DNA from 4 places in the Shewanella sp. MMG014 genome. Region 3 is predicted to be linked to each of the others. Evidence: predicted binding sites of a transcription regulator. Region 3 holds the regulator's gene; each other region holds the start of a gene.
The links. Region 3 encodes sigma-54, which starts transcription at its own class of promoters, with help from an activator protein. Its sites were predicted from a motif close to GTTGGCACGNNNNTNGNNT; they were not measured.
Positions count from the first base shown of each region.

Region 1: J8L86_RS10585 (HAD-IIB family hydrolase) is a predicted target of sigma-54. The motif match lies at 1,746-1,764, and genes of this name have one in related genera.
Region 2: flgB (flagellar basal body rod protein FlgB) is a predicted target of sigma-54. The motif match lies at 1,629-1,647, and genes of this name have one in related genera.
Region 4: J8L86_RS14970 (flagellar hook-length control protein FliK) is a predicted target of sigma-54. The motif match lies at 2,385-2,403, and genes of this name have one in related genera.

Region 1 is NZ_JAGJDZ010000005.1:292,155-296,363, forward strand. It holds gene J8L86_RS10580 (hypothetical protein) at 1-845, opposite strand, end outside; gene J8L86_RS10585 (HAD-IIB family hydrolase) at 847-1,698, opposite strand; gene J8L86_RS10590 (hypothetical protein) at 2,039-2,494, shown strand; gene J8L86_RS10595 (tetratricopeptide repeat-containing diguanylate cyclase) at 2,690-4,209, opposite strand, start outside.
Region 2 is NZ_JAGJDZ010000009.1:59,356-63,564, forward strand. It holds gene J8L86_RS14830 (chemotaxis protein CheV) at 1-544, shown strand, start outside; gene J8L86_RS14835 (protein-glutamate O-methyltransferase) at 698-1,531, shown strand; gene flgB (flagellar basal body rod protein FlgB) at 1,681-2,079, shown strand; gene flgC (flagellar basal body rod protein FlgC) at 2,082-2,498, shown strand; gene flgD (flagellar hook assembly protein FlgD) at 2,523-3,293, shown strand; gene flgE (flagellar hook protein FlgE) at 3,369-4,209, shown strand, end outside.
Region 3 is NZ_JAGJDZ010000003.1:199,393-203,601, forward strand. It holds gene rapZ (RNase adapter RapZ) at 1-700, opposite strand, end outside; gene ptsN (PTS IIA-like nitrogen regulatory protein PtsN) at 697-1,140, opposite strand; gene hpf (ribosome hibernation promoting factor) at 1,143-1,430, opposite strand; gene J8L86_RS06135 (RNA polymerase factor sigma-54) at 1,455-2,939, opposite strand; gene lptB (LPS export ABC transporter ATP-binding protein) at 3,144-3,875, opposite strand; partial or broken gene lptA (lipopolysaccharide transport periplasmic protein LptA) at 4,133-4,209, opposite strand, start outside.
Region 4 is NZ_JAGJDZ010000009.1:85,677-89,885, reverse strand. It holds gene fliM (flagellar motor switch protein FliM) at 1-129, opposite strand, end outside; gene fliL (flagellar basal body-associated protein FliL) at 157-681, opposite strand; gene J8L86_RS14970 (flagellar hook-length control protein FliK) at 777-2,279, opposite strand; gene fliJ (flagellar export protein FliJ) at 2,500-2,946, opposite strand; gene fliI (flagellar protein export ATPase FliI) at 2,946-4,209, opposite strand, start outside.

The DNA.
Region 1 (4,209 bases), on a different contig from region 3:
TCGAGCGACAAATCTTGATGCTTATGATCATAATTATCGGCAATATCGACTTGGCAAATACGGTTGTGGGCATAGTTACGGTGCATTTCACTGAGCACGCCAATTTCTAAGCCCCAATCACTCGGAATACGTAAATCATTTAGCACATCACGTCGAAAGGAGAATTCACCTGCCAGTGGGTACCGAAAGCTGTCCATGTATTCAAGGTAATCGTTATGGCCAACGACTCTTTGCAGCGCTTTGATCAATGGCGTGACCAGCAGACGTGACACACGACCATTAATTTTGCCGTCTGACATGCGGGCGTAATAACCTTTACTGAACTCATAATTAAACTGCGGGTTAGCAACAGGATAAAGTAAGCGTGCTAACAATGACTTTTCATAGGTGACGATGTCACAGTCATGTAGGGCGACTGACTCAGTTTTGCCTGATGCTAAAATATAGCCCATGCAATACCAAACATTTCGTCCTTTCCCTAACTCTTTGGGCGCTAAACCCAGTGCACTGAGTTTTGCATCTAGTGCTTGTAACCTTGGCCCATCGTTCCATAATACTCGGTGATGTTGCGGTAATTGATTGAAGAATTTTAGCGCTTGCTGATACTGCGCTTTATCAGCTCGGTCTAAGCCTATTACCACTTCAGATAAATACGGCACATCTTTCAATTTATTAATGATATTGGGTAACGCTTCACCTTCTAGCTCTGAATATAGCGAAGGTAAAATTAACCCCAGTGGTCGAGTTTTGGCAAATTTCATGAGGTCCTTTTCCATTTCCTCATGAGTACGCTGGGTTAAATTATGTAATGTGGTCACAATGCCATTCTGATAAAAGTCAGCCATGTTATGCCTCCTCAGCTGTAAATAAACTTGGGGTGGGAGAATCAAGTAATAACGCTTGCAAGCATTCAGCCCAACCCTTGGGACCATAGTGGCGGCTTTGCATGGTTTTATTGCTGGTTTGAATTGTTGGAAAAGTATGGGTTGGCGACTTAATTTGAATCGCAATATCGGCGGCTTCAAGCATGGCACTATCATTTCCGCTATCGCCCAATGCTATTGTGTTAACCCCTACCTGATATGCGTTAGCATAAACCTGTGCCAGCCAGTTCATTGCACACCCTTTGTCGGTATGGCCGCCCACATGCAAAAATCGACCACCTTGCAACATATTGGCACCAAGCTTCTGCATATGGTCAATAAAGCGTTGCTTGCGCTCTTCATCAGCCGTCCACAATAGCGGCTCTGAGTAATGCCTTACTAAGGCAAGTTCTGCTTTCTCTGCGGATAAGTCGGTGAGTTCACATAGCTCATCAGCACTGAGTGATGAAAAGCCAATGAAGTCTTCTGCAAATTCACTTGCTTGATTATCTAATAGACTGAGCCAATGTTGCCTTGTTTCACAAAAGGCTTTAACCCAGTAATACCCCTCGGTCACAGTATCTTCAGGTTGTTGTTCAAAGTAACCAATTGGGATATATACCACGGCGCCATTTTCAGAAATAAATGGAGAATTAAAACCAATGGTTTGTTGAATTTTTTCCATTTCAGCAAAGGTTTTACTGGTATTGGGAATAATAGGAATTTGTTTTTCAACCAACGCCTCTATCACGCCAATTGCACTCGAAAAACTATAGTCATAGTGGTCGAGTAAAGTGCCATCCATATCGGTAAAAATAAGCGGTTGAGTCGTCATTTTCTTCCCCTGCCATTTCGCTAATCATTGTGTGATTAAATTAAACGTTACAGGGAACATGCCAGCTTGATATAAAATGCACCAAATTGGTTAATTACTGACTTTAGCTATTGATTTTAAATATTAATTTATTAACGCACGGAATCATAAATAGGATTAAAAATTCAAGATTCAAACAATGTTGTGCTGACTTTTACATCATCGATGCACTATAAAGGTGCAATTTTACATTGTTCACACTATCGACTACACCTTAATAAACTGTCATTACATTAGGGCTGAAATTTAACCTAGAAATGGCTTATTTGAACTAGCGAAACCCGCTATGTAAGGAGTGAGCATGCGATTTAACCAGGCTTTTGAGGTATTAGATCATTTGATTGATGTTTATGAAGCTATTTCGATGGCGTGTGAACGCTTATTAGATGAAACAGAAACTGAACGATCTCGGATGTTGCTGCATTATTTAATTCAAAAACAACGTGAAAATATCCAGTACATACGCGATATAAAATTGAGAATGCCAGAGTCACTGCTTAACACATGGATAGATGAAGATATCGAGAAAAGCATTATTAGTGCGACAAAAGATATTCATGTTGCCTCTAATGTCAAAACCCATGAGTTGATGGAGCACGTCGACACGCTTCATGAAAACATCATCGTTTGGCTTAATGTCACAACCAACGTAATCCCCAATCAAGATTTGCTGATTCAATTACAGAACATCACTGATTCGCTTAATCAACGCCATCGACAATTAGCTCAAGCTGTTAATCGTATGGATGATATGTAGGTGAGGATCTGATCCTTCAAATGCGAGTTTGGCCTTTGCAAGCTTTCACTTATCATTCTGACGTCGAAAGACATTGGCAGGCAACGAGAATGTTTAACTCAACTAAACATTGCATCCACTCCAAGGGTTTCGTTGCTTGCTTTTTTATCTATTTCTCTGCACTGTTGGATATACCCTCGCCTCGTTAACTGGGCTTTAAGCACATTGGGGAGCAAGGTAGACTTTATTCTTACCAGAAAACTTCGCTTGGTATAATGCATCATCTGCTTGCTTGGTAAGATCGGATAAATTTGATGGCTGACCAGCACTCAATGTCGCGACCCCTAAACTAATCGTAAACTCCACTTCAATCCCATCAAAGTGAAATGATTGAGCCGCAATACCGTTTCTCAACCTATCTGAGATGGTAAAGGCTTCGTCCAGCGTGGTGTTGTCTAATACAATCAAAAACTCCTCTCCACCAATACGCCCGACTAAGTCTTGTTTTTTGAGCCAACTGCTTGCACGTTTGGCAGCCGCCTTAATCGCTAAATCACCAATATGATGCCCATAGCGATCATTAATTGCTTTAAAGTTATCAATATCAAAAATTATCACTGAGGCTGGGCGCTGTTTTTTGATGGATCTTTCTATAATGCGCTGGCCTTTTCGGAAGGTATAGCCTCTATTTGATAATCCGGTGAGATAATCGGTTTGAGCACGTTTTTTCAACGTCTTTCGAGAATGCAATAACACTAAAATCACACTAAACAATACAATGGCCAAGACCAGAAATAAGGTTAGCTTTAAATCGCTAATGCGTTCTTTATCAGCAACGGCGGCCCAGTTGAGTTCATTAATGGCTAAGCGATTGGCTAATAACTCATTCTCAAAACTCGCTAGTTTTATATTATGATCAAGTGACGTTGTCAGTACCTTATTATCGATAATGCTTTGATTATCTTCTCTTTCAACATCAATAACTTCCAAAAACAAGTTAGCAGCTTTATTCGACTCGCCTGCCGCAAGGGCAATAATCGCATCCGCTTTTAAAAACATGGCTTTCATGTTGGCTGGGAAGTTTTTATTTTGCCTAAATATCTGTGCCATTTCCGCAGCGCGAGGTAGGTTACCACTACGAACATACGCAATCGCCAGATACAAATAACCACTTGTGACAAAATACTGCTCTTTAGTGGTGTCTTTTAACGATATGGCTTTTTCGAGATGCAATACCGCTTGATTAAAATCAAAAGTTCTTAGCGCCACTCTGCCAGCATTAAGATGGGAGAAAAATAACAGATCATTTGGCTTTGTGGCCTGACGGGCAAGTTCAAATTGCTGCTGAATATTGTCTTCGGCTTTATCCCAGTCACCTAGCTTAATCGCTTGGCTCACCATGTTGTGCTGCATATTGAACATGTCTTCAATATCGTTAATGGTTTTCCAAGTTTCATACGCTTTTTGAAAGTTTTCGTAGCCGCGTTGGTGTAAGCCTACACGACGATATAAGCTGCCTGTGGCGTTATATATCATTGCCTTACGATTGACATTCAAACTGTCACTTCTATCCACAATCAGCAATGCTTCATCTAATAAGTCTATGCCCTTATAGACATTGTCAGGTTCAATAAAGCAAAAGGCAGTTTGCGTCATCGCCTTAGCTAATAATTCTGCGTTGTCATAGTTACGAGCATATTCGAGTGCTTGGTGTCTATCAGGACAATAGCTTACGG
Region 2 (4,209 bases), on a different contig from region 3:
GGCTGGGCGTAACTCTTATTTAACTGCGGTAACAGAAATCGAAGGTGAATTGGTTGAGATTTTAGATGTTGAAAAAATCTTAGACGAAATATCACCTGTTAAGACTGAAATCAGTGAAGAAGCTAATGAAGCGTTAACCATTGATCGTGACCAGCATTATCACATCATGGTCATTGATGATTCTGCAGTGGCCCGTAAACAAATTATTCGTTCGCTTGAGTCGCTTAATTTGCAAATTGATACCGCCATTGATGGTAAAGATGCGCTAGAAAAGCTTAAAGCGATTGCGACAGAGATGGATAATGTTGCTGAAGAAATACCTTTGATTATTTCGGATATCGAAATGCCAGAAATGGATGGTTATACCTTAACGGCTGAAATTAGAGACGATCCTAAGTTGAAAGACATTAAAGTGGTACTTCATACATCCCTTAGTGGTGTATTTAACCAAGCAATGGTTGAGAAAGTGGGTGCCAATGACTTTATCGCCAAGTTTAATCCAGATGAATTAGCATCTGCTGTAAATAAACACCTAATTTTATAAGCAATATTGATAAGTCTGACTATGATTAAATAGATAGTCAGACAGTTATTGTGAGCAATACGTTGTGCTTGTCGATAGTCGTGATAAGTTAATAAAAGTAACCTGTTCACTCTGAAGTGACGCTAGTGTCATTTCTTATAATAGGATGTAAATGTGACGAATAAATCACTCGCTGAAGCAGAATATAATCAGTTTAAGCTCTTTTTAGAACAGCACAGCGGCATTGTATTAGGTGACAACAAGCAATATTTAGTAAGAAGCCGATTAGCTCCTTTGATGGGTAAATATGATTTGCCGTCATTATCAGAAGTGGTTAAAAGGTCGATGAAGCCAACGGAAAGGCATTTAAGGGCCGAAGTCATTGATGCAATGACAACGAATGAGACCTTGTGGTTTAGGGACAAATATCCGTTCGAGTTGCTCAATAATGCGTTATTACCTGAATACAGTCGCTTAGGAAGACCGTTAAAAATTTGGTCTGCTGCTTGTTCTTCAGGGCAAGAGCCTTATTCGCTTGCGATGACGATTTTGGAATACCAGCAACGTAAACCAGGCGCATTACCGGGTAATGCAACCATTCAAGCGACAGATTTATCTCCGTCAATGCTTGAGCGTTGTAAAAATGCTGAATACGATAGTTTAGCCCTCGCTAGAGGGTTATCACCTGAGCGTAAGCGCCAATTTTTTGATCCTTTGCCTTCCGGTAACATGAAAGTAAAAGATAATGTGAAGCGTTTGGTAAACTTTAGGGCACACAATCTTCTTGAAAGTTATAGCCTTTTAGGAAAGTTTGATATTATTTTTTGCCGTAATGTTCTGATTTATTTTGCCCCAGAGGCAAAAGCAAAAATATTGCGGCAATTTGCTGCCGCTTTAAATCCTAACGGTATTTTGTTTTTAGGGGCGTCAGAGTCTATCTCAGGATTAACGGACGAGTTCAATATGGTTAGGTGCAACCCTGGTATATATTACCAGAAGAAGAGTTAACTATAATTTATTGTAATAGTTGAATATTTTTATTTATTAATGCCAGCATTCGTTGGCATTTTCATTTTTATCATTTCATTTCTAATAATCTAATTTTTTTGGCATAAGCTTTGCTTTAATTCTGTCAGTTAGCTGGTGGAGGCAATTTTATGGCGATTAATTTTGAAAATGGTTTAGGTATACATCAATACTCTTTGGGCATACGTGCACAACGGGCTGAAGTGCTATCCAGCAACATCGCCAATGCTAATACGCCAGGTTATAAAGCTCGAGATGTCGACTTTGCTGCAGCAATGAACAGCGCACGCGCTAAGCAAAGTGGATTACAGATGAGTCAAACAACTGACAAACATTTCGACTTGAAAGCGTTAAGCCAGGAAAACGTTAAGTTTAGAGTGCCTAATCAACCAGATACAGGTGATGGCAACACCGTTGATTCTCAACAAGAACAAGCGGCCTTTATGCAGAACTCCTTGGAATATCAAATGTCACTGGGTTTTCTTGAAAGCAAGTTCTCAGGCATGCGTAAAGCTATTAGAGGTGATTAATCATGAGTCTATTTAATATTTTTAATGTGTCGGGTTCTGGTATGTCAGCACAATCAGTGCGACTTAATACTACCGCCAGTAACATTGCCAATGCTGATTCAGTTTCCAGTAGTGTTGATCAAACTTATAAGGCTCGTCATCCGATTTTTGAAGCTGAAATGGCCAAAGCAAGCCATGAGCAAAATAGTTCTCACAGTGTCAATGTTAAGGGCATTGTTGAAAGTGATAAACCGTTATTAAAGGAGTTTTCTCCTGATCATCCTATGGCTGATGGTGACGGCTTTATTTACAAACCGAATGTCAATGTGATGGAAGAGATGGCGGATATGATTTCAGCATCTCGTTCTTATCAAATGAATGTCCAAGTGGCTGATGCGGCAAAATCTATGCTGCAACAAACACTTCGTATGGGTAAGTAATATGAATTTTGTGGGGGGTAAAAGATGAGCCTCATTAATCCTTACAGCAGTCAGTCTTTACCACAGACTCAATCTGCTAGTAGTACTGGTATTGCATCCAATACACAAGAAACAGCCAGTACGGGGAATGCATTTTTAGACAGTGTGGCCTTACAAGGAGAGCCAGAAACACCTGAACCTAATAGCCAGGAACTGACTCAATCAGATTTCTTTGCTTTATTGAGTCAACAGTTATCAATGCAAGATCCATTTAAGCCTGTTGAAAACGATCAAATGATTTCGCAAATGGCATCATTCTCAACCGTTGACGGTATTGCCAAGTTGAATGAAGAAATTCTCAACTTAAATAACTTAACGAGTTCGAGTCAGGCGCTGCAGGCTTCAAGTTTAGTAGGCCGTAAAGTGTTAATTCCGTCTGATACGGGGCACATATCGTCAGATAGTCCAGAAGTCAATGGCGTGATAAGTACACCAACTTCTATCGATACGATAACAGTCAGTATTGAAGATGAAAGTGGCCAAGTTATTAAAACCTTTGAAGTTGACGGCTCTGCTGGCGGTAACATTGATGTGTCATGGGATGGGCTAGATAAAAATGGCGACCCAGCTCCTGAAGGCAATTACGCGATAAAAGCGAACGGCAAAATTGATGGAAAATCAGAAGATTTAGCAGTATCGACCTATGCGCATGTGACGAGCGTGTCACTGGGTAACACCACAACAGGGGCAATATTAAACCTACGTGGTATTGGTGGTATTCAGCTGTCAGATGTCTTAGCTGTCACTGAAAGTTAATTAGCTTATCAAATTTAAAGCTGGCAGCTGTGGCAGTCAGTAAAACAAACAGAATGAGTAGGAAAGGGGTGAATTATGTCGTTTAACATTGCTTTGAGTGGTATTTCTGCAGCTCAAAAAGATCTCAATACCACTGCGAATAACATTGCTAACGTTAACACCGTAGGCTTTAAAGAATCTCGTGCCGAGTTTGCTGACGTATATGCTAATTCAATTTTCTCAAACAGCAAAACTGCTGTCGGTGGCGGTGCGACAACGACACAGGTTGCACAGCAATTTCAGCAAGGCAGTTTACAGTTTACTAGTAACTCTTTAGATATGGCGATAAGTGGCGGTGGTTTCTTTGTGACATCATCAGGTGTGGGAGTTCAAGATCACGCATTCACTCGTGCTGGCGCATTTAAAGTTAACTCAGAAAGTTACATGACTGATTCAGCTGGTAACTATTTACAAGGGTTCCCAGTCGATGCTGACGGTAACTCTACCTCGGTTAGTTTAACGACGACTCAACCAATTAAGATCCCTGATACGGCAGGTAGCCCAGTAAAAACTGAGAATATTGGCCTACAGATGAACCTTGATGTGGGTGAAACGCCATTAGATCCTGCTAACTTTGATCCCAACGATCCTGACACGTTTAATAAATCAACTTCAGTGACGATTTATGACTCACTTGGTGAATCGCACATTATGACCACCTATTTTGTTAAGCCGACAGAAGGGGCTTATACCGGTGAAAGTAATTGGGTTGCATTCTATGCTGTAGATGGCAAACAAGTTGATATTGACCAAGCAAATGGTGGTTCATACGGCGCTGATACGACTGGTGACGGTGTTGCTGATACGACAAGGTTTGCTGAAAATGCATCAGGTTGGAAAGGCTCGGTATTAAAGTTCAATGATGCGGGCGCATATA
Region 3 (4,209 bases):
CAAGATGCGGCATCCAAGTATCAAATAAATTCTCAATCTGCCAGATGAACTTATTGACTAGGGGTTGTCTGCCTAAGAATTCTTGTACTGGTTGATCAAGACCCGTTAATGGTCTTAACTCAGGCTCCCAATGTGGGTTTGGCAAAAAGCGGACATCAAACATAAAGTCGGCTTCAGTAGGCATACCGTGCTTGAATCCAAATGATTCAAAGTGAATGACTAATTCTTTATCAACACTGCCCATAAGAATTTGTCGGACTTGATCGCTCAAATCGTAAATATTCAGCTGAGATGTGTCGATGTAGTGATCAACCATTTTGGCGATTGGCTCGAGCAATCGACCTTCAAGTTGAATCGCTTCTTGTAATGAGATTTGATTTTTTGACAGCGGGTGTAATCGACGTGTTTCACTGTATCGTTTAAGCAGTACTTGATCATTGGCATTTAAAAATAAACTAATGATCGTGGTATCGTCGGACAACAAAGCGATTTGCTGCTCTAATACTTTGCCTTGCTCTTCGATATTACGCACATCAACACTGATGGCGACAAGTTCGTTATTTCCTTTTAGCTGCTCTAGTAGGCTGCCAATCAGTGGGAGAGGTAGGTTATCAACACAGTAATAACCTAAATCCTCTAACACTCTTAAAGCAACTGACTTACCTGAGCCCGATCGTCCTGATACGATGACAAGTTTCATGCAGTAATAACCTGATACAGTTCTGTAGCGTCATGACTCTTTCGAAGTCTTTTAAGGATGAGTTTATCGCTTAATTTCTCAGCCATACTTGATAACGTGCTTAAGTGTTGCTGACATTGCTCAGAAGGAACCAATAAGGCAAATAAAATGTCTACTGGCTTCTTATCAATAGCATCAAAGTCGATAGCTTCTTCACATTTGATCAAAATAGCGATCGGCGATTCAATGTCGTCTAAACGCCCATGTGGAATCGCAATGCCATTGCCGATACCTGTGCTACCCATTTTTTCACGTGCTATTAAACTTTCGAAAATAGCTTGTGAAGATAGAGTAGGGTACTGGTCAGCCATTAAATTGCTGATAAGTTCCAGTACCTTTTTCTTACTGCCCGGAGTGGCACAGGTAGTGCACGCCGGCTGCAGGATGGTGCGAAGTTCCATCGTTAGTGTTTAATTAACTTCTCTTTGTGTTTAATTACCTGACGGTCTAATTTGTCTATCAGGGCGTCAATTGCGACATACATATCTGCGTTTTGAGATACGGCAAAAACTTCACCTCCTTTGAGGTGCAATTTAGCTTCGGCAATCTGTTGTAACTTTTGTACATTGAGCACAACGTGAACATTATTGATCTGTTCGAAGTGACGTTCAAGCTTTGAAAACTTAGTTTGCACATACTCACGTAAAGATTGAGTAATTTCGATATGGTGTCCAGTCAGGTTAATTTGCATAGATCATCCTCCAATAACAAAGGCTTATAAGCTTTTGCGTTGGTTTGAGGGAGGGATGAGCATTGCTTCACGATATTTGGCGATCGTACGCCGAGCAACATTGATCCCTTGTTCTGCCAGTAGCGTCGCCATTTTACTATCGCTAAGTGGCTTTTTCTGGTTTTCTGCGGCGACCAGCTTTTTGATAAAGGCTCTGATTGCTGTAGAAGAACACTCTCCGCCATCATCGGTACTTACGTGGCTAGAGAAGAAGTATTTTAGTTCAAAAAGGCCGCGAGGGGTGTGCATATATTTTTGAGTTGTAACCCGTGAGATGGTCGATTCATGCATCTCTACCGCTTCGGCAATATCATTTAATACCATAGGCTTCATGGCTTCTTCGCCGAACTCAAAGAAACCTTGCTGGAATTGAACAATACAATTTGCCACTTTTAACAGGGTTTCATTGCGGCTTTCAATACTTTTAATAAACCATTTGGCTTCTTGTAAGTGACCGCGAATGAATTGGCTGTCAGCTTGATTGGCTGAGCCTTTTGCCATGGCCGCATATTGCTGATTTACGCCTATTTTAGGCATATTATCTGGGTTTAATTCAACGACCCAACGGCCATTCTTTTTAAACACTGTGACATCTGGGATGACGTACTCATCTTTGATTGGAGTAATTTGTAACCCTGGGCGAGGGTTCAGTGTTTGGATAAATTGAATCGCTTCGCGTAAATCATCTTCTTTAAGCTTGGTTTTACGCATTAGTAATCTGAAATCACGGCCTGCTATTAAATCTAGGTGTTCAGATATCAGTAATTTTACATTTTCTATGCAAGGGATTTCGCTTGGGTATTGTCCCAATTGAATCATCAAACATTCGCTTAAATTTCTTGCAGCGACACCCACTGGATCAAAATGTTGTACACGCTTTAATACGGCTTCAACCTCATCAAGTTCAATATCCTCAAGACCGAGTGCATCGAGAATATCTTCTGTTGATTGGGTTAAGTAACCTCTATCATCAATTGCGTCGATGATGGCTGTCGCAATGGCGAGGTCATTTTCAGAAAATGGGGTTAAGTTTTTTTGCCATTCTAAATGTTCGTACAAACCTTCAGTCGTTTCACCTTGAAATGGCATATCGTCATCACGGCTTACAGCGCCAGAACCTGAGTTAGGAGAGGCGGTGTAGACTTCATCCCAAGTGGTATCCATTGGTAAGTCTTCAGGCATGGACTCTTTCGTAAGTGACTCTGTGGTATCGACTGATGAGGTGTCTTTTTCTACGCTGACTTGGCTGTTATCGCTAAAATCGGTGTCAGTTTGCTGAGCATTGTCTTTGACTGGTTCTTTTGCTTTGGCAAACTCATCCTCAAGCTCAAGAAGAGGATTTGAGTCAAGTGCTTGCTGAATTTCTTGCTGTAGCTCCAAAGAGGAAAGTTGCAATAAGCGAATGGCTTGTTGCAACTGCGGGGTCATTGTCAGGTGTTGACCCATTTTAAGTTGGAGTGAGGCTTTCATTTACCGCTTATCCCTAATTGAATTTCATCATCGCGACTACAATGTTATGGGTCTAGCACTTTTGTAAGTGTTAGCTAGACTTTAACCGAACTTGGGTTCTACTTTGCCAAAAATTAGCGTTACGTTTTGAGTCTAGTGTATAACGCTAAAAAGTGGGACTGGTTGGCCGCGAAAATGCCATGCTTGTACACTAAAGAATGCTAACTATAGCTTGAATTGCTCACCTAAGTATACTGACCTGACTTGCTGATTGTCTAAGATCTCAGCAGGCGTACCTTCAGCAATTAAATCTCCGTGGCTGACAATATACGCACGCTCACATACATCAAGTGTTTCACGGACATTATGGTCGGTAATCAATACGCCAAGACCACGATTTTTTAGTTGTTGAATAATTTTCTTAATATCTATCACAGAGATAGGATCAACACCCGCAAATGGTTCATCTAATAAAATAAACTTAGGATTGGCGGCTAAAGCGCGTGCTATTTCTACACGTCGACGTTCACCACCTGATAGAGCCATACCTTGGCTGTCACGAATATGGGTAATATTGAACTCTTCTAATAAGTGCTCTAACTCTTCGATTCGTTGCTCACTCGATAAGGTTTTACGGGTTTGCAGCACTGCCATGATGTTATCGTGCACAGTGAGTTTTCTAAAAATACTGGCTTCTTGAGGTAAGTAACCAATACCTTTACGAGCACGTAAATGCATTGGGTCTGCAGTCAAGTCGTCAGAATCAATCAAAATACGACCTTTATCGCTTTTGACTAAGCCAACAACCATATAAAAGGTTGTGGTTTTACCTGCACCATTTGGCCCTAAAAGACCAACAATCTGACCCGTTTTAACGGTTAGGCTAACGTTTTTGACAACTTGGCGGCTTTTATAGCTTTTTGCTAAGTTCTCAGCTGTTAAGGTAATTTGTGTCATTATTGCTTTTGCTCTGCCGCAGGGGTCGTTATGTCTGCATTGGTTGAGTTTTGAATATCAGATTCTTGAGGGGTGACTGATTCAAGGAGGGCATCAGTGTTAGTTTCAACAGCATTTGCCTCAGGAGTCACTGTTTGATTCTCAGTTACATTGTTAGATGCATTGTCAGTCGTATCAGCATCTGGGTTATCAAGCGAATCATTATTTTCTAACGGCGCTTCGTCTGAGTTATCAAGTTCTTCGTTTTCTTTATTCAAGTCAGGGTAATTTTCTGGCTGAAAAATTGTGATAACTCTGTCTTTTCCTTCACCTGTGCTTTCAGCGATCAGTTGCT
Region 4 (4,209 bases), on a different contig from region 3:
CACAATTCTATCTTGAGATGAGAAGTCATATACCCGAGTATCGTCATTCTCATTAATGTCATCTTCATCGACATCATCAACACCATGGAGTAGCGCATCAATTTCGTCTTGGCTTAATAAATCACTCACGTCATCACCTTGGCTTTTTCACTGGCGTTATTGCATTACGAAGCCAGTAAATAGTACTTTTTCGACTATTTTTCGACCCGCTACAGGTTGCAATGTATTTTGCACGTTTAGTAAGGCCATTTGTCTTAACTCGTCTTTTCCAGCTTGAGTACTGAGCTTTTGAACATCAGCAGCACTAAATGTTGTCAGTAACGCATCTTCAATTAAAGGAATATGCATTTTAGCTGTTTGACCATCGTCGCCACGTACCATTAGTTGAACTTTAATTTCAACTAACCTTGCTCTATCGACTCCTGGTAAATTAAACAAAAACGGCCTAGGCATACCGACGTAGTTCGCTTTACCTTTGGTTGAATCATCTTCCACCACTTCACTTGTTGCTGCTGTGCCCGGAGTTGTTGAAGCAGACTCTTCATCTCCACCTAAAAAGAACATTGCAGCACCTGCGATAACCGCAAGCAACACCACACCTATTACAATAAAAATGATGAGCTTCTTTTTACTTTTAGGTTGGTTCTCTGTGGTTAACTCTAAAGACTCTTCTTCAGCCATAATTCATTCCATTTATTTATTGCGCTGCCAGTAAAATTATTAACATTCGCTATAGCGCACCAACAGTCTTAACTTGTTGGCTATAGATTACCGACTTAGGCGTAATAATCTATAGCAGAATTGCTACTCAGTGAATGTTTTGCTGCAATGTCGAGTTCTTGTGCTGATATTTCATCCAACATCGCATCACCATTGCTGTTTTGTTCATCATATTCAGATTTCGACTCGTTATCACCATCTTGAGAAACATGACTATCAGCAAGTTGAAGTCCTTCTTCAGCTAACATTTCGCGTAACTTAGGAATCGCTTGTTCGACGAGATCTCTTGTTTGTGATTGTGCGACTTGAAACTGTACTTGCGTTTGCTCACCGTGAACTTGAACTCTCACGACCATATGGCCGAGCTCGGCAGGATCAAGTCGAATTTCAGCATGTTGAACGCCTTGTCCAACCATAGTGATTAATTGCTGCTTCATCACTGGAGCAAATTTTTGAATCATATCTTGCATGTTCACCGCAGCTTCAGCCCCTTGGCGTAAAGATAGCTGAAATTGTGGGACATCACTTTTATGTTGCGCCGTAAAGCTGCTTTGATTTTGTAATGCTTTTACTTCTGTTGACTCTGGTGTTAACTCAGACGTTGCTGCGCTAGCAGCTGAACTGGCCAACGCTGCATTTTTAGCTATTTGTTTATCCATTGACACTGTTAACTCTGCTTTGGACAAATTGATTTGAGGCACTTCTTTAGAGGATGACTTCGTCTCTGCTTGGCTTGCTTCGCCTAATATCGTGCCTTTTTCGGCATTGAGATTCGCCTCTGCAGTATTTTTACTGGCTTGCATTTCAAGTGTCGTATTAACCACTGACTGAGGGTTCACTAATGATGCATTATTTGTTTGATTGGTATTAGCTTGCGTATTGGACGCTAAATTAGCGACGTTTTTAACTGAGTCACTGTCAGCCGCACCTTCATTAGCATTTGCAAGCACAGCTTGCTTATCTGTCAGAGCCATTAAAGGCAACGCTTGTTCACCGCTTAGCTGATGCTGACGATTGAAATCAGCAATCAATTGATTAAGCTGCGCTGGCGTGAGGCTCGCTAATTTCTCGCTATCCATTGATGAAAACTCACTTAACTGAGTAAGCTGTTCAGCCGTCAACGATGATAGAAAAGCGTTGACGGTTTCATCAACCTCAGTCTCAAGTTGTTCATCAGAGTTGATTGTCTGAGTATTTGCCAATAATTCAGAATCCAGCATGTCAGAATCTATTGCTGAGCCTTCGTCCGCTAAAAGCTCTTCATCTAACGGCAATTCTTTGCCACTTGGATCTGAAGGCCCGACTTTATCAAAATTTTCAGACATGCCAATTTGCGCAAAAATTAACTCTACATCAGCCTCTTCAATTGCGACATCAGACTGCTCTTCTACATTTGTCTCGCTACTTTTTGCCAACTTGGTCTTTTCAACATCCATTTGTGACGCTTGGTTAAAAACAGATAGAAAAGATTGATTATCAGCACCTTGCGATTTATCTGAACCAGTAACACTTGCAACTTTACCACTATTGCCTAATAAAATATTACTCATCTGCTGCATAACCAACTCCAAATCACTCCCCTAATCGAAACCATTTTCAAGGTCATTTCTGGGGGTTTATCCATTGTCACAAAGCTGACACTTTGCGAAGTTAATACAAGTAACTAGCAAATTAAATGCCAAACTTTTATCTTTGTAAAAAGTTGCAAATTGGTAAGAGTAATGACAGTAAACAGTGAAATGAAACTAATGATGAATTGATAAAAATAATAAAAAGACCTTAGCGAGATTTCTTGCGGATAAACTGCTGCATAGCAAATTCATCTGATGCTTTTTGTTCCTTTTTATTGGCAAGCTGCTGGGCTTTTTGGGCGTTTTTTTCAAGTAACAATTCAACAGCTTTGCGCTTTTGTTGTTTTTCTTGCCAGTGAACCTGACGATAACCCGTTTGTTTCTCAGCCTCTTTTACCGCATTAACTTGTTGTAATAAGGCTTGATCTACTTGCTTTATAAATTCATGAAAAGAATGATACTGGCTTGCGCTGAGGGTTTTCCCTTGGTTTTCGCCCATTTGTTTCATGTATTCAAGCCGATAATTATTAAGCGCATCAAGTTGGCTTTGATGTTTTTGTTGTTCAAGCTGAGCAGACTTTAGCTGAAGCGCAGCTTGCTCTTCAGCTTCTTTGTTCAACTTTAATACGGTTAACAAGGGATCAGTTCGGCGCATTATTTACATTGAGCAGCAATCTGCCCAACCATAGTTTGACTATCATCAAAAGTAATTACATCTTTAAAGCCTTGCCTTAAAAAGGCATTCATAGCCGGTTGTAGGCGAATCGCATTATCAATTCGAGGGTCACTCCCTTGGGAATAAGCACCAATCGAAACAAGATCTCTGTTTTGCTGATACAAGGAATACATTTGTTTAACCAGTCGCATCGACTCAAGGTGCTCTGCTGAAATAACCATAGGCGCAACACGACTAATAGATTGTTCAATATCTATTGCAGGGTAATGCCCTGAATCTGCAAGCGTCCTTGATAACACAATATGACCATCTAAAATCGCTCGAGACGCATCTGCAATGGGATCTTGTTGATCATCACCTTCGGTTAATACCGTATAAAACGCAGTAATAGAGCCTTGCCCCGGTCCACCATTACCGGCTCGTTCCACTAAACGTGGCAGCTTGGCAAATACTGAAGGCGGATAGCCTTTGGTTGCTGGCGGCTCCCCGACGGCAAGGGCAACTTCACGTTGCGCTTGAGCATATCGAGTTAAACTGTCCATCAATAACAAGACGTTATAGCCGAGATCTCTAAAGTATTCAGCTATTCGTGTAGACGTTTCACACGCTCGAAGTCGCATTAACGGTGAAGTATCAGCTGGCGCAGCGATAACGACCGAACGAGCTCGACCTTCAGGGCCCAAAATTTCTTCAATAAATTCTTTTACTTCTCGACCACGCTCTCCCACTAAGCCAACAACAATAATATCTGCCGTTGTCCCCCGGGTCATCATGCCAAGTAGCACACTTTTACCGACACCAGAACCAGCAAATAATCCCATACGCTGACCTTTACCTACGGTTAGCATGGCATTAATCGCTCTGACTCCCACATCTAAGGGTTCTGAAATAGCCCGTCGAGAAAGCGGGTTAATCGGTGGTGCATGTCTTGACGCTTGCTGTTCTGTGTTTAATGGGCCTAAACCATCCAACGGTGCACCACTACCATCAAGCACGCGCCCTAATAAACTTAAACCGACATTTAACCCTGATTGCTCACCTAAGGGTTGAACTCTTGCTCCTGGTAACACACCTCTTAATTCTTCTACCGGCATCAAATACAAGAGTTCATCATCAAATCCAACCACTTCAGCAATTAGCTCACCAGCCATAGTTTCAATTGAACATAAACTACCGACAGGTGCACGACAGCCCGTTGCCTCTAGCGTTAACCCTACAACACGCACCAATTGCCCACTTGCA